Regions from separate parts of the Virgibacillus sp. M23 genome, predicted to be linked through region 1. Evidence: riboswitches for the same ligand, from Rfam matches in the RefSeq annotation. Region 1 holds a riboswitch; each other region holds the start of a gene.

Region 1 (5,951 bases):
GAAGGAAATCAGAAGTAGTTACTCCACTGATCTCACTTGGATATTGCATAGCGAGGAATAGCCCAGCACGAGCACGTTCATCAACTTCCATTTCTAATACATCTTCACCATCTAATAGAACAGACCCTTCTGTAATCTCATACTTCGGATGTCCCATAATTGCAGAAGCTAATGTAGACTTCCCTGTACCATTTGGTCCCATTACTGCGTGGAATTCTCCACCTTTTATTGTAAGGTCTACACCTTTTAATATTTCTTTATCCTCAATTGAGACATGTAGATTCTTAATTTCTAATGTTGATCCTGCCATATCGATACCTCCAAATACAATTAGTTTTATTGTTACTTTGAAATGAATGCAAGATTCATTCTCACTTTATTCTCATTACAATCTTAAAGCATTTAGAATTTATTATCAACTCTTTTAAACAGAGTCAGTATTGTATAATAAATCCTTTATTTAATAGGATATCATGCATACCCAATTATCATCAAAAATAAAAGGTACGTATGCTTATTGTACATACGTACCTTTATTTTCTCATCTATATTTCTAAATAACGCTTTACTTTCTCAGTCGATTTCATTATTTTTTCATGTGTCCGTCATACTCAGCAGCAAAATGCTTACACTTCTCATGCTCTTGCTGACGCTTTTTTTCAATTGCCAATCGCTTTTCTAACTTTCTTTCATACTCAGCAAATCCGATATGATGCGTCTGTTGCATAGCCTTCTCCATTTCAGAAGTGTAATTCATTTCTATTCCGCTATTGATAGGGAATCATCCTTTCTTATTTTATGACAATAATAAGGTTAACACAGAGGTGATTCCCAAAACAAAACGAATTTAAACGTATTATTCAGTTTATTGATCAGTATTTAACGGTTATTTAAGCCAAATAAACATCCTCATACAGTTTCTACTGATAACGCACATATACTCCCTATTCTTCATAAAAGCTATTACATCAAACTGCTGGATCAATGTATTGTTGATATTCACTTTGTTAAAAGTAACTTTTTTAAAACGTTAGTCTGCTTGTTTTTTGTCGCCAACAGGTACGACTGCACCTTCGTATTCTTCTTCAATAAACTTCTGAATTTTTTCAGAATGTAGTACGTCTACAAGCTTATTTAATGCTTTATTGTCCTTATCCTCTGCTCTTACTGCGATAACATTAACATATGGTGAATCCTCATCTTCTATGAATAATGCATCGTCAGTTGGGATTAACCCTGCACCAATAGCATAATTTGTGTTTATGACTACTAATGATTCTTCATCTGTTTCATAAATTTCTGGTAAAAGTGCTGGGTCATAATCTGGTGAAAACGTTAAATTCTTAGGGTTTTCAGTAATATCATCAAGCGTTGCTTCTGATGTCTTTACTCCATCTGCCAATTTTATTATCCCATTCTTTTCAAATAAACCTAGTACACGACCACGATCAGACACAGAATTACTTAAGACTACTTCTGTTCCTTCTGGAATCTCCTCTATACTCGAAATGCCTTTGGAATAGACACCAATGGGTTCAATATGAATTCCATCGATATAATCCAACTTATATCCAGTATCACTTATTGTTTGCTCTAAATACGGAATATGTTGAAAATAATTAGCGTCTATTTCTCCATTAGCTAAGTCATCATTCGGTAATACGTAATCCTCATATTCAGTTATTTCCAATGTAATGCCTTCTTCTTTTAATAATGGCTTAGCCTCTTCAAGAATTTCAGCGTGAGGTGTGCTAGAAGCGCCTACTTTAATCGTATTTGCATCGGAGGAAGCTTCATCATCTCCGCCGCATGCAGCTAACACAAATCCTAAACTTATAATAATTAACACGGATAACCACAATTTTTTCATTTTATTCGCTCCTCTTAACTTGTTCATTTTATATCGTTCTTATCTTTTGTCTAACTTTCTTGATACATAATCGCCAATAAATTGAAATAGAAAAACAATGCATACAATAATGATGGAACATATAAGTACAACATCAAAGTCCCTACGTTGAAAGCCAGAGTAGTAGGCGTAGCTGCCTAATCCACCTGCACCAATTGCACCTGCCATCGCTGTATAACCAATTAATGCAATAGCTGTTACCGTAATACCTGAGATCAATGCTGGCATTGATTCAGGTAACAATACTTTAAAAATAATCGTACTGGTCTTTGCTCCCATTGCCTTTGCAGCCTCAACGACACCTTTATCAACCTCTCTCAGTGCTATTTCTACAAGCCTTCCATAAAATGGAGCTGCACCAATAATTAATGCTGGTAACGCCGCGTTTGGACCACGGATGGTTCCAATTAAAAAGTTAGTAAACGGGAAAAGCAATAAAATCAATATAATAAATGGAATAGCTCGAAATACATTCACTACCGTCGCTATAACAAGATTTAATAACCTATTCTGCCAAATTCCTCCTTTTTGTGTAAGGAATAGAAGCAATCCTAACAATAACCCAATAATAAACGTTCCAACTAAAGCAATGATCGTCATATAAAAAGTCTCATAAGTTGCTTCTATAAAATCTTCTACTTTAATATTTGGTAATAAATTAGTTAGCATCGTGGATAACCTCCAATTCTACGGAGGTTTCTTCACGAACAAATGAAATAGCTTTGTTCATATCTTTTTCATTACCGTCCATTTGAATAAATAAGGTTCCATAGGCACCAGCCTGTGTTTGCGTTATTTTCCCTTGTAAAATGCTAATGTCCACACCATATTTTTTTATAATTTGACTAATTAATGCGTGGTTCGTTGTTTCTCCAACAAAATGAAGTCTGATTAGCTTTCCATTTTGATAACGGTTCATAACATGTGATATATCACTATCTTCCTCGTCAGACCCCATAATTTGTTTGACGAACTTTTTAGTAACAGTTTGCTTTGGATGTAGAAACACATCGAGTACATTCCCTTGTTCTACAATCTTTCCATTTTCCATAACAGCAACTTGATTACATATTTTTCGAATCACTTGCATTTCATGTGTAATAAGAATAATAGTTAACCCTAAATTTTTATTAATATTAACAAGTAAATCTAATATTGCGTTCGTCGTTTCTGGGTCAAGTGCCGAAGTTGCTTCATCACATAATAAAACCTTTGGCTTATTTGCCAAGGCACGTGCAATACCGACTCGCTGCTTCTGACCACCACTTAGCTGGGCGGGGTAGGATGTTTCTTTTCCCGTTAACCCAACTAGCTCAATCAATGTTTTTACACGATTATCCCTTTCCGCTTTAGGAATCCCAGCTATTTCCAAAGGAAAAGCAATATTATCGGCAACAGTTCGCGACCAGAGCAAATTAAAATGCTGGAATACCATCCCAATATCTTGCCTTACTAATCGAAGTTCTCGTTTATTTAATGTCGTAATTTCCTTGTCATTCATTGTAATTCGACCACTGGTTGGTTCTTCAAGGCGATTTAATAATCGAACGAACGTACTTTTACCCGCTCCGCTATAACCAATAACACCAAAGATGTCTCCTTGATCAATCGAAAGGGTCAAATTATCTACAGCTGCTGTATTGCTTTTGTTTGAAGTAAAGACCTTACTCAAACCCTGTATCGATATCACACGTAATCCTCCTTTTATTTACATACATTTGTATTATGTCCTTAAATACAATTAAAAACGCCTTTCTGTAAGAGAACAGAAAGACGTTTGTTTGCCTTTTCGTCCCCTCATCTATCAAAGCCTAGGCTTTGCAGGAATTAGCACCTTTCAAGCATGATAGCTTGAAGGTTGCCGCGGTTTCATAGGGCCAGTCCCTCCACCGCTCAAGATAAGAGTTTTTCAACTATTTAATTACGATAAAAGATATATTAGCATGCTGTATAAACAATGTCAACGATTTTCAGCTAACTATTCTTAAACATTTCCGGCTTATAATCTAATAAATATCGATAAATATTAGGTATGGAATGAAATGCGTACACTTTTTCTACAATTCGATTATCCTTCTTAACAACAAGACACGGTACACTTTCTATTTGATTATCCTGCATAAATTCTGGATACAAGGATGCATTCATCTCATAAAAAATGTCTTCTTGATGTACAGACTCAATTTTCTTTAGCATGGACCTTGCTAAATTGCACGTACCACAAAAAGGAGTAAATATATAAAGAAGGTAGTGGTCTCTTTTCAAAAGTTCGGCTGTAATTTGTTGCAAACATATCACCTTATTTAAACTAATTCATAGTGCTTGCTAAGTCCTACCCATTACTTTTACACCTTGTTTAGATTAAGAAAATCGGATTAACAGCGATTCGTTTACTCACTAATACTTGAGCTAAAATATTTTCAGGAGTTGTTGCCACTTCTCGATATTCACTACTAACATAGATGTGTTCTGCATGTGGTAGTTCTCTTGCCAATTGCTTTCGCAGTTTTTGGCCTGATTCATCCTCATCTACTAAAATGTAGACGTCTTTATCATCTAATGCGTAATCCTCTAACATTTGATCGAATCGTTCAACACCTAATGTTCCATTCGTACATATAATCGTTACATCGTCAGTAATAACCTTTCTAATTTGCTTTTTATCTGTTAAGCCTTCTACGATAATAATTTTTTCTAATTCGTCAGTTATCATCACATAGCACTCCTCAGTAAATCAAGCGGAAGGTTTTAATATCGCTCACTTCTACTATGTTATCAGTAGTTGTCTTTTCGAAATGTGAGTTTCCTTTATTATATGATGAAATGTAGTTATTTAGTGATACGTCCAATTCGTAATGTTGAGCAATTAGTATAGCTGTAAAAACATGGCTGATTCCAACCAAAGGTTGTTTATCAGCCATTTATTTTTCTGATATGCAATTAGTCTTGATTTACGATCTCATCATATGCATCAGCAGATAATAAATCATCAAGCTCTGTCTCTTCAGATGGTTCAATCACGACCATCCAAGCTTTCTCGTAAGGAGATTCATTTACGAATTCAGGGCTATCCTCTAGCTCTTCATTCACTTCAATAACCTTACCGCTAATTGGAGCATATAATTCAGAAACTGTTTTCACTGATTCTACACTACCAAATGGTTCATTTACTTCTAATTCATCACCAGGTTCAGGGAGCTCTACGAACACAATATCTCCTAATTCATCCTGAGCAAAATCAGTAATCCCAATACGAACTTTTCCATCTTCTTTTTTTACCCATTCATGTTCTTTTGAGTATAATAATTCTTTAGGTACGCTCAAACTATCCCCTCCAATATGTAATTCACTTTTACTATACAAGGTATACGCGCAATTATCCAGTATTTCTTTTTAACTTTTCATATTATTTGTTCATACGGTTTTTTCCAAAAGTCCATAAATACATGTCTTATTTTGGACGTTTCTTTATGTCTGTTATTTTACGTAAGTCTATCCTAAACATGCTCTGTTCAAAGAGAAATTAAAGCCACGTATTTTCAAACATCTCCTCTTTAAAACCGACTGTTACTTTTGAGTCATCTGCGACAATTGGACGCTTAATTAGCATGCCATCGGTGGCTAATATTGTTGCCATCTCTTCATCAGATGCATCTTTTATTTTATCCTTGATATTTAGTTCTCGATATTTTTTTCCGCTTGTATTAAAAAACTTTTTGGCAGGAAGCTCACTTTTATCAAACAGATCTAATAATTCTTCTTTTTTCGGTGGAGATTCAACAATATGAATTAACTGATATTTAACCTGATGATCATCCAACCATTTCTTTGCTTTTTTGCATGTACCACAATTTGGATACCAATAAACGGTGACTGCCATGTAGACACTCCTTTGTAATCTAGTATAGATTTATTATAGCAAAATAGCAGATGTAAATTCGACTAAAATGTTGACCTATAAAAAGTGATGGTCTGATTCGAAAGTCATGTCTCTGGTTAACATTGAAAAATTGGTTCCTGTCGAAGGCTTGCCATGGTCCCA
Region 2 (5,951 bases), on a different contig from region 1:
ACTCCACAACCATCAATTGCGGTTTTCATTTCTTTCTTCGGGGTTTCCGACAAATCTGCTACATAGTTTAAAACTTCTTGTTGAAGCGGATGACCCAACCATTCATAGTTTGATAGATCATAGTTTTTCTCTCTGGAATAAGCAAGAAACCCCAAATGCTTACCGGAACAATTATGCAAAAGTTTACGTTTAGGTAAATGCTCCCAGATATAGGAAATCTTTGGTTGTTCATTTAAGGGATAGCTCTGTTGGCAGACCAGCATGTCTTCTGACAATTGCAGTTTATTCATTAAACGTTCTAAAGCCTCTTGATGATAGGATTCACCTCTTTGAGATGCCGTAAATAAAGCTGCTTCTTCGGTTGTTAAATCATACTTTTCCATAATATCTGTGGTGAATAAGGGAATTGCTTGTAATGGTTTCATCGCTGACCGATAAAAAACGGACTGCTTTACATCACCGTATTCATAAAGTATTTCCTTCTTTTCATTTAAAACACAAATCAATCCCTGATGAACATTTTCTAATGTTCCTCCTCTATATTCTTCAGCAATAATAGGTGTTGATATCATAGGTTAAACCCCACTCTTTTCATGAATATTTTTTATAAAATGCTGTAGTACAATCATGGCAGCTCCTATCACAACGCCATCTTCTCCCGTTTTTGTAGTGCGTAATTGAAATGTCTTCATGACAGGTGCCCACATCTGATTCTCACACTTTTCAATAATTTGATCTTTAATTTGCGGAAACCTTTCAATTAAACTACCAGCAAGAACGACGGAATCTGGATTGTATACGCAAACAACATTATTAATCGTAATTGCTGCATAGGTAATTGCTTTATCAACTATATTTCTTGCCCACTTTTCTCCATTTTCATATTCAATGATTAAGGCCTGAATATTTTCAATCTCTTTTGTTTTAGATGCTTCATCTAACAAAAACTTTTCAGCAATATACGTTTGGAGACAGCCAAAATTCCCACATGGACAATAAATTCCATAAGGATCAACGATAGTATGTCCGATTTCTCCTGAGAAGTTTCCTTCACCTCGATAGATTTCTCCTTTCTTTATTAACGCAGAACCTACCCCACTACCAAAACCAATCATTGCCATATACGCTTTTTTTGGTTCAGGATCACTAATATACTCAGCAAGCGCTTTCAATTTTAATTCATTGTCCACGAATACGGTAAAGCCTACTTTCTCTTCAACCATCTCTTGTAAAGGGATATTTTTCCAATCAAATTGCGCAGATAATTTCACCTCACCTTTGTCATTCTCAATAAGTCCTGGTAAGCCAATACAAACTCCAGCAATTTGATCCGATGTAAGATTTTCGTCGTCAATCATTTGTAATATATGGTCTGCTATAAATTGAACTGTTGCCACTGGATCTATTGATTGATAGTCAAAGTACTTCAGAATGGTTAACTTTCCTATAAAATTCATTAAACCGATCCGAATAACTTTCTGGTCAATTTCAACACCAATTGAGAATACAGAATGTTCATTTGGAATAAAATAAGTGGCCTTCCTGCCAATTCCTTCGCTAGACATATTCATCTCTCTTATTAGCTTATTTTCTTGTAATGATGCAACAATTCGAGAAGCAGAAGTAGGACTCATCGACGTTTGTTTGGCAATTTCGGCACGTGAGATCGGACCTTGATTAAGAATTATTTCTAAGACTAAACTTCTATTTTCTTTTTTTAAAAAATCTTGATTCTTAATTTTCATTTGATCACCTATTAACATCATGTAATTAATAACCAGAATTAAATGGCTTTTTCCATTGATTTTTTACTATTTATTATATTTTTCCAGTATTTAACCAAATAGTTTCTCCTGTGAAGTTATTAATAGTATAGATTAGCGAGAAAAATTAGTCAACTAATTTTTAGAATGTTTTAACTAATTTATTTCTTGCGATATTTCGTATCTGCTTTTATTTTCCACTTATCTTCAGATGAAACCATGTTATCTAAATGCTGTAAACTGTACATTGGAGTAAATCCCTAAGTTTCCCTTGACAAATAGCAAAAACAACTGTAATCTATTTTAAAAATTACATAAACTATTTTCTTATCCAGAGAGGTGGAGGGACTGGCCCTTTGAAGCCTCGGCAACAGACTTATAAAGAGAACTGTGCCAATTCCAGATGCTCGAAAGCATGCAGATAGGAAGAGTAACCGAATGATGTAAGCCTCTTCTTATTTAATTAGAAGAGGCTTTTTTCATCGAATGAAGGGATGGATATTATGTCACGAAGAAGCATTGAAACAGAATTAGTACAATTAGGAAATAAGAGTGATAAAGCTACTGGAGCAGTTAGCGCACCTATTTATTTGTCAACTGCCTACCAGCACCACGGACTGGGACAATCATCAGGCTATGATTACTCAAGAACGAAAAATCCTACAAGAACCTTACTAGAGGAAGGAATCGCTAAATTGGAATCCGCTGACAGTGGGTATGCTTGCAGTTCTGGAATGGCAGCCATTCAATTAGTATTCTCTCTTTTTAATGCTGGGGATGAACTCATTGTAACGAGTGATGTATACGGAGGAACGTACCGATTATTAGAGCATTACGCCGCTGCATATCAAATTCAGACAACATATACAGATTTCAAGAATGACGGAGAAACGCGGCGACTGATATCCTCGAAAACAAGAGCAATCTTTATTGAAACACCTACAAATCCCCTAATGCAAGAGATAGATATTGTAAAAGTTGCGGAATTAGCGCACCAATATAATGTACTATTAATTGTTGACAATACTTTTCTGACCCCGCTACTTCAACGGCCAATTGAGTCAGGGGCTGATATCGTCATTCATAGTGGCACGAAATACATTGGTGGTCATAACGATGTACTCGCTGGATTAGTAGTGGCAAAAGGTAAATCCTTGTCTGAAAAATTAGCCAATTACCACAATGCTTCAGGTGCTGTGCTATCACCTTTTGACTCTTGGCTATTAATTCGAGGATTAAAAACACTTGCGCTTCGGGTGGAAAAACATGAAGCCAATGCAAAGCTTATCGTATCCTTTTTGCAAGAGCATCCAATGGTTGATAATGTTCTATATCCAGGAAGAGGTGGTATGTTATCTTTTCGCTTACGAAAAAGTAAATGGATAGATCCTTTCCTTCAAAGTTTGAAGCTTATCATTTTTGCTGAAAGTTTAGGAGGGGTGGAAAGTTTTATTACTTATCCAGCAACACAAACTCACGCTGACATACCTAGAGATGAAAGAATAAAGCGTGGTGTTGACGACCAACTGCTACGGTTTTCAGTTGGAATTGAACAACCAAATGAATTAATAGAGGATTTAAAACAAGCATTAATTGAAGTGGATACATATGCTTATTAACCTACATTTGCTATAATAACGCATGAAGTGTTTATAAGAGAGTAGGTAACTACATGATATTAGTCATCGATAATTATGATTCATTCACATTTAATCTTGTACAATATATGAAGCAGCTAAACCAGCAAGTATATGTCGCTCGCAATGATGAAATCTCAATAGCAGACATTAAACGATTAAACCCATCTAGCATATTGCTCTCTCCTGGACCTGGAAACCCGGCTTCTGCAGGTATATGTCTAGAGATTGTAAGAAAACTGTATACGCTATATCCAATAATTGGAATTTGTTTAGGGCATCAAACGATTGCTCAAGCCTTTGGTGCTAGTATTGTAAAAGCCAAACAACCAATGCATGGTAAGGTTTCAATGATTACCCATGATCATAAAGGTATATTCAAAAAGCTTAAAAATCCGTTAGCTGTCACAAGGTATCATTCACTTATTGTTCAGGAGGCTACCCTACCTTCTTGCTTTGAAATAAGCGCAAAATCAGTTACAGGTGAGATTATGGCAATTCGCCATAAAACTTATCCAATAGAAGGAATTCAAGCTCATCCTGAAGCAATACTATCCGAACAAGGGCTACAGTTATTAGAGAACTTTTTCACACGAAAGGTTGGACAAATAGATGCATTCGCCAAAAAAACCACTCCTATTCTTTGACTTTGCCAATCATTTAGGTAATAAACAGCCCATGACCTTTAAAGATCCCATTACTATTATAACCACTACAAAGTTAGAAGAAGTAATACCTTGTATGCAATCTATTCAACAGTATATCGAAGCTGGTTACTATGCAGCTGGATACCTTGCATATGAAGCAGCGCCTGCCTTTGATCCGGCTCAGCAAGTAAACAACTGTAGTACCTTGCCACTATTGTGGTTCGGTATTTTCGCTCAGCCATCAGATGAAATAATGGCTGATACTAAAGCCTTTCATTTAACAGAGTGGAAACCTACAACTTCCCTTGAAGATTATCAACAAAATTTGAAAATGATAAAGCAACATATCGAGAACGGAGACACCTATCAGGTTAATTACACAGTCCGGCTACAGAGCCAATTTAACGGTGATACTCGAAGTTATTTTCAACAATTGGCACAAGCGCAATCAGCTAATTATGCAGCCTATCTGGACATTGGAGACCATTCGATTCTGTCTGCATCCCCTGAATTATTTTTCCATTTAAGGGATGGCAAGATAACGACAAAACCAATGAAAGGTACCGTTAAACGAGGCAATTCACAGCAGGAGGATAAGCAACTTGCAGATTGGCTTTACCATTCTGATAAAAACAGAGCAGAGAATGTAATGATCGTAGATTTATTACGAAATGATTTAGGGTTAATTGCAAAACCTGGTACTGTTAAGGTTCCGAAGCTTTTTGCAATTGAACGTTATCCAACCGTTTTTCAGATGACATCTACCGTAGAAGCTGAAGTTGATAGTGATATTACTACCATTTTTAGAGCATTATTCCCTTGCGGCTCGATTACTGGAGCACCTAAGATTAACACGATGAAAATAATTAATCAGCTAGAAGATTCGGCAAGAGAGGTATACTGTGGAACAGTAGGTTATATTACCCCGGAAAAAGAGGCAATTTTTAATGTACCGATACGTACTGTCCTAGTAAATAATACAACCGGTAATGCACTATACGGGGTAGGCGGTGGTATTACTTGGGATTCGACTGATGATGAAGAATATACCGAGATTTTAACGAAAGCATTATTTCTTAGTAAGGCTCAATCATCAGTGGAACTTTTAGAAACTATTTCCCTTATAGATAGTGAATATTATCTAATCGATTACCATATGAACAGATTAGAAAAATCTGCAGCATACTTTTCAATACCACTTCATCGGGACAAGCTTTATAAACTACTGGTAGAAACCGCCAATCAACATAGTATCGGTTCCTTTAGAGTACGATTGGTTATTTCTAACCTAGGAGATATAACCATATCTGCTGAGAAGGATGTAACGACGTTGCCTGCTTCTCCTGCTAAGGTGGAGCTTGCGAAATACCCAATTAACAAGAAGGATGTCTTTTATTATCATAAGACAACCCATCGATCCATATATCAGGTTTTCCTTAATGAATTCCCTGAAGCTTTTGATGTGCTTTTGTGGAATGAACAGCGCGAGTTAACTGAATTTACAATCGGAAATTTAGTTGTTGAAATAAATGGTGGTCTTTATACACCCCCCCTTGAATGTGGCTTATTACCGGGGACATTTCGTCAAAAACTTTTAGATGATAACATTATTTCAGAACGAAAAATTAGAATAGAAGAAATTAAAAATTGCGCAAATATATGGTTGATTAATAGTATACGTAAATGGGTACCAGTTGTGGTTCACATAAAGGATTAGTGGACATGCACAAACAAGGCAAATATGGTAGATATAGTATGGCTAAAAAAAGAACCTGCTAGCCATTTAGTTAAGGCTGAGGCGCCGATAATAGAGGCTTTCAGCCACAGAGCAAACCACCAGTTCTAACTACTCTGGTGGTTTTGATTTGGAATTAACCAAGGGCCACATCTAAAATCATCATTAT
Region 3 (5,951 bases), on a different contig from region 1:
TAAAGCTCAAAACCAATAGATTGTAGCTGTTTGACTTTTTCCCTTTCTTTCTCTCCTGCATCTTCCCAGCCGTATACGGCAATGGTTTTTTTTCGTATATTTCCATTATTACGATCAAACGGAGAGCTAAGTAGCCAACTGATAGCGACGGAATCATTGGTTGTTATCGTTTTTGCTTCGCCAGTAGCTTCAGCGATAGCAGCATCTAAGGTGTATAATAAGTCGGTAACAGACTCCAAACCAATCGATAGACGAATTGTTTCCTCCGTAACACCACTAGTTTTTAATTCTTCAACGGTTAGTTGTTGATGCGTTGTTGAAGCAGGATGAATAATTAGTGATTTTGCATCACCAACATTAGCTACATGTGACCATAATTCAATACATTCAATTAATTGTCGTCCAGCTTCTCTCCCCCCTCGAATTCCAAAAGTGATGATAGATCCAGCACCTTCACTAAAATATTTTTTAGCTCGCTTGTTTGATGAATGGCTTTGTAAACCTGGGTAGTTCACCCATTCGATCGCAGGATTTTTAGCTAAGTATTCGGCAATTATCTGTGCATTTTTATTATGTTGAGGAATACGAAGATGCAAGGTTTCTAAACCCTGTAATAGTAAAAAAGCATTATGCGGGCTAATACACGCACCAATATCACGCAATAATTGTACCCTTAATTTAGTAGCAAAAGCCGCAGGACCAACATCAATGAAACGGAGGCCATTATAGCTCTCATCTGGTTCTGTAAAGCCAGGGAATTTGCTGTTATTCCAATTAAACCTTCCGCCATCAACGACAACACCTCCAATGGTCGTACCATGTCCTCCTATCCATTTTGTAGCGGAGTGGACCACAACATCTGCTCCCCATGCTATCGGCTTAGCAATATAAGGTGCGAATGTATTATCAATTATTAAAGGAATATTATAAGAATGAGCTAAAGCAGCAATGGTCTCGACATCAAAGATGTGCAGACTAGGGTTCGTAATAATTTCACCGAAGATTGCTTTTGTTTTATCTGTGATAGCAGCTTCGACTTCATTCTTGTTCTTGCCATTAACAAATTTAACCGTTATACCATAGCGAGGAAGTGTGTTTGCAAATAGATTATAAGTACCACCGTATAAATTACTGTCAGCTATAATTTCATCTCCTGTACTAGCAACATTTAGGATAGCAAAGGTAATAGCTGCCATTCCAGATGCTGTTGCTACTGCTGCTACACCGTCTTCTAATTCGGCAATTCGTTGCTCGAAAGCATCTACGGTAGGGTTCCCTATCCGTGTATAAATGTTGCCCGGTTCGGTAAGGCCAAATAGATTCTGTGCGTGCTCCGTGTCACGAAAAACATAGGATGTTGTTTGATAAATAGGGACAGCTCTAGAACCCGTGGTTGGGTCTGGCACCTGACCTCCGTGTAGTAATACTGTATCTGGTTGTTTCTGGTGAAATTTTGCCATTATTCATTCCTCCTAGGATAGTTTGTAGTTCTGTATTGCCACGACTAGTATTGACGTGGCCAGTTACTGAATAGCAATCCTTGTGTCTGGAGGAAGAGGGGGAAAATGAAAAAGCCCTCTTCCTAAGAAGAGGGCTTGGATTTAACCGTTCCTCCTCTTATCTTCCAGATCATAAAATGGATCTGTAGGATGTAGCACCGTAAAAAGCAATATTTCATCGCTTTTTGGTTGCTGGGCTTCACAGGGCCTATTCCCTCCACCGCTCTTGATAAGAGATGTATTTTTCTAAATTATTGAATATTATATAGGTGTACATAATCTTTTGTCAACCACTAGTTTTAAATCGTAACAAAAGGCAGGCATAATACCATCGCCAAAACGTAAGAAAACCTAGAGCATGTTATATCTTTTTATACATGCTTTTTCCTCAGTGGTCTTCGGTAGCTCGTAAGCATAAAGTTTACTAGAGCTATCCAAATGAACGCGAAAGCAATTAAATGAGCAGAAGTAAAGGCTTCTTTATATATAAATACGCCTAGTAATAACATTAATGTTGGTGCAATATATTGCAAGAATCCGACCATTGCTAAAGAAATGCGTTTCGCTCCACTTGCAAACAGTAACAAGGGAATTGCTGTCATAACACCTGCACCCATTAATAATAGGTTCGTAGATGAAAAGAATTCATGAAGCTGAAAGGCGTTATCAGGGTAAATGGCTAGGTAAATAATTGCGAAGGGGAGAATAAGCATGGTTTCAATGGTTAACCCTATCATTGGTCCGATATCGACCTTTTTCTTCAATAAACCATACAGTCCAAAGCTGATGGCAAGTAATAATGACACCCAAGGAAACACACCATAGCTTATCGTTAAATAAAGCACACCGATTCCTGCTAGAATAAATGAAATAGTTTGACGGAAAGTAAAGGCTTCTTTTAATACGATAATTCCTAGTAATATGCTTATAAGTGGATTAATATAATAGCCCAGACTTGCTTGAACAACATGATTACTATTAACGGCCCAAATAAATATTAACCAATTTAGACTAATTACTAGCGTAGCCAAAGAAATACCAAATAGCTTCTTTTTATTATGAAGCAATTCCTTCCATTCCTTCGTAAAATCCGACCATTTACGCATAATGAGAACAAGTAAAAATGTGAAGACGAAAGACCAAATAATGCGGTGAGCTAATGTTTCCCCTGGAGAAACATGGTCAAGAAGCTTCCAATAGATTGGTAGAAATCCCCATAATATGTATGCTGATGATGTGTAGATCATACCGTTCCGATCCTGATTAGCGTTCATAAGGTTTCATCCCTTCTTCCGGTATAAAGTAAATCTATTTTAGAATTGCTCCAGAAAAAAAGCAAAGATAACGTCTCTAAAGAAAACGTATTCATTTATGCGTTTATTTGAATAGGATATATATAGGTGGTCAGTTTACAAGAGTTTACGTGAGGAGGAATGGATGTGAAGAAGAAAGAAAAGCAATTGGAGACGAAGGTTGTTCATGAAGGTTATCATTCAGAAGAGATGTTAGGAAGTTTAGCAGCTCCTTTATTTCAAACCTCTACTTTTACATTTGATTCAGCAGAACAAGGAGAGCGGCGTTTTGCAAGGGAAGAGGATGGTTTTGTATATTCGCGTTTAGGTAATCCTACTGTACAGCTTTTGGAAGAGCGGATTGCGGCATTAGAAGGAGGGGAGCGAGGGTTGGCTTTTTCCTCTGGAATGGCTGCCGTTTCAGCGGTATTAATTTCACTAACAAAAGCAAATGATCATATTCTTTGTTCTTCCGGGCTTTATGGCTGTACGTATGGATTGTTATCCATGTTAAAGGATAAGTATCATATTAATCATGATTTCTCAGAAATGAATTGTGAGGAAGAGGTTTTGGCTTGTCTAAGGCCAGAAACAACCTGTATTTATATTGAAACACCAATTAATCCCACCATGAAGCTGATCGATCTACAAATGGTAGCAACGGTTGCAAAGCGCTACCATATTCCGGTCGTTGTAGACAATACCTTCTCATCCCCTTATATTCAGCGACCACTGGAATTTGGTTGTGATGTTGTTGTTCATAGTGCTACAAAATATATTGGCGGACACGGAGATGTAATTGGTGGTTTGGTAGTAGGAAGAAGTTCATTTCTTGACGGTGTTGCCATGACGACACAAAAAGATATTGGAGGCGTTCTTTCGCCATTTGATGCTTGGCTATTATTAAGGGGTTTGAAAACACTGCCGATTCGGCTTGATCGACATTCAGATAATGCAGAAAAGATTGTGGAGAAATTAGGTACTCATCCAAGGATTTCAACTATTTATTATCCAGGTGATAGGGGGCATCCAAATTTTGCGATATATCAAAAGCAGATGAAGCGTGGTGCTGGAGTTATATCATTTGAATTAGTTGGGGATAAATACGATGTTCAACAGTTCTTAAATAACTTGGAGTTTTTAAAAATTGCAGTTAGCTTAGGAGATGCAGAGACGCTTATACAACATCCATCAACAATGACACATGCGGTTGTGCCAGAAGCTGAGCGTGACATGATGGGAATAACGGAGCAGCTGATCCGTTTATCGGTGGGTTTAGAGGCTTGGCAAGATATTTGGGAGGATTTGGAGCAAGCATTAAACAAGCTAGATGACAAGTAGCGAAGAAATAATACGCTTATGCTAGTAGTAGCTGGTATAGGTTTTTTTTTGACCTGGTTAAACAGTTCAAAGTAACCCTTAACGAAAAGACTGTTAGATATACAAAAACATAAGATACGCTGGTGTTATTAATAATGAGATCATATATAATGTTCATTCATGATGTCAGTACCACATTTATGAATCGTAAATACGATTTGATACGTAGAAAGGTTATGGTTTTCTTTCATATGAAGTGCTTTATAACAGCATCAAGGTACATAAAAAGGATAAAATTTAATACAATAAGCTAATATCATTTATTCTATAAATAATAGGTAGCGCTTGCATTCTGCTAAGCTAACGACAAATTAAAATGTATGCTATATTATTGATTGTAGAGGTGATGGATATATACTCTTTCTACTTTAGCGTAATTTGATGTCCTCACCCTTAAAAATAGGAACAGTCTAGTTTGGGGAGGATAATAGAAAATTGTTACTGGATAAGACATGGCACGAACTAAAACAATTTTCATGTAAGGGGGGATTTGTCAGACTATGGAAATACTGTCATACTTATTAGGATTTATTTTAATTTTTAATATTGCCTTAGGTGTTTCTATTATCTTTTTGGAACGAAAGGATGCTAGTGCTACATGGGCGTGGTTAATGGTATTATTGTTTATTCCAATTGCAGGTTTCTTTTTATACTTAATCTTTGGTAAGCCGATTAGTAAACGAAGGATATTTACTTGGGATACAAAGAGTAGACTTGGTGTAAAAACAGCTGTACAATCCCAGCTTCGTGCAATTGAAAACGGTACGTTTGCATTCAAACATAAAGAGATAGCAGAGTATGAGGATTTATATTATTTACATTTACGTAATGATGATGCCATCTTTACACAAGATAATAAAGTGACCATTTTTACGGATGGAACAGAAAAGTTTGAATCCCTCATTGCTGATCTGGAAAAAGCTACGGATCATATACATTTGCTTTATTACATCATTCGTGATGATCAACTAGGTAAGCGTATTGCTGACATTCTTATTAAGAAGGCTAATGAAGGTATAGAGGTTCGTGTACTTTATGATGATATGGGTTCCCGTTCATTACGAAGAAAGTATATTAGACGATTACGCAGAGCTGGCGTAGAAGTGGAGGCGTTTTTTCCGCCAAAGATTCCGAAAATCAATTTCAAAATTAATTATCGTAACCATCGAAAATTAGGCATTATAGATGGTAAGGTGGGATATATTGGTGGTTTTAATATTGGTGATGAGTATCTTGGGCAGGATAAGAAATTTGGAAATTGGCGCGATACACATTTGCGTATTTATGGTGATGCGGTTCTGCATATGCAAACTCGCTTTATTTTGGATTGGAACCAAGCTTCTAGGAATGATATCTTATATGAAGATCGTTATTACAACGCTGTTCCAGCTGGTGATGTGGGTGTGCAAATCGTTTCGAGTGGACCAGATTCAGATTGGGAGCAGATAAAAAATGGATACATTAAAATGATTATGTCTGCCAAGGATTATATTTATATCCAAACACCTTACTTTATTCCTGATGAAAGTTTACGGGATGTTCTTAGAATTGCTGCTTTATCGGGGGTAGACGTAAAGATTATGATTCCAAATAAACCGGATCATCCGTTTGTTTATTGGGCAACATTATCCTATGTCGGTGATTTATTAGATGCAGGTGCAGAGGTGTATATTTATCAGAATGGATTTCTTCATGCTAAAACAATCGTAGTGGATGGAAAAATTGCATCGGTGGGAACTGCTAATATCGATGTCAGAAGCTTTCGTTTGAACTTTGAAGT

What was found. Region 1 has a riboswitch for S-adenosylmethionine ahead of RVS70_RS03530 (methionine ABC transporter ATP-binding protein). Riboswitches for the same ligand answer to the same signal wherever they lie in the genome.
Region 2: it holds a riboswitch for S-adenosylmethionine, as region 1 does, so the genes downstream of both, RVS70_RS02765 (methionine biosynthesis PLP-dependent protein) here and RVS70_RS03530 (methionine ABC transporter ATP-binding protein) in region 1, are expected to answer to the same signal.
Region 3: it holds a riboswitch for S-adenosylmethionine, as region 1 does, so the genes downstream of both, RVS70_RS16785 (O-acetylhomoserine aminocarboxypropyltransferase/cysteine synthase family protein) here and RVS70_RS03530 (methionine ABC transporter ATP-binding protein) in region 1, are expected to answer to the same signal.

What each region holds. Positions count from the first base shown of each region.
Region 1 covers NZ_JAWDHA010000006.1:12,037-17,987, reverse strand. The annotation lists gene sufC (Fe-S cluster assembly ATPase SufC) at 1-310, opposite strand, end outside; gene RVS70_RS03545 (hypothetical protein) at 587-757, opposite strand; gene RVS70_RS03540 (MetQ/NlpA family ABC transporter substrate-binding protein) at 1,031-1,870, opposite strand; gene RVS70_RS03535 (methionine ABC transporter permease) at 1,910-2,578, opposite strand; gene RVS70_RS03530 (methionine ABC transporter ATP-binding protein) at 2,568-3,599, opposite strand; SAM riboswitch class I at 3,704-3,814, opposite strand; gene RVS70_RS03525 (thioredoxin family protein) at 3,884-4,207, opposite strand; gene RVS70_RS03520 (toprim domain-containing protein) at 4,266-4,622, opposite strand; gene gcvH (glycine cleavage system protein GcvH) at 4,850-5,233, opposite strand; gene RVS70_RS03510 (arsenate reductase family protein) at 5,433-5,789, opposite strand.
Region 2 covers NZ_JAWDHA010000004.1:94,622-100,572, reverse strand. The annotation lists gene RVS70_RS02775 (asparaginase) at 1-572, opposite strand, end outside; gene RVS70_RS02770 (ROK family transcriptional regulator) at 576-1,745, opposite strand; SAM riboswitch class I at 2,088-2,191, shown strand; gene RVS70_RS02765 (methionine biosynthesis PLP-dependent protein) at 2,267-3,382, shown strand; gene RVS70_RS02760 (anthranilate synthase component II) at 3,436-4,047, shown strand; gene pabB (aminodeoxychorismate synthase component I) at 4,013-5,764, shown strand; gene RVS70_RS02750 (ZIP family metal transporter) at 5,919-5,951, opposite strand, start outside.
Region 3 covers NZ_JAWDHA010000053.1:12,049-17,999, reverse strand. The annotation lists gene RVS70_RS16785 (O-acetylhomoserine aminocarboxypropyltransferase/cysteine synthase family protein) at 1-1,460, opposite strand, end outside; SAM riboswitch class I at 1,615-1,735, opposite strand; gene rarD (EamA family transporter RarD) at 1,871-2,773, opposite strand; gene megL (methionine gamma-lyase) at 2,939-4,132, shown strand; gene cls (cardiolipin synthase) at 4,672-5,951, shown strand, end outside.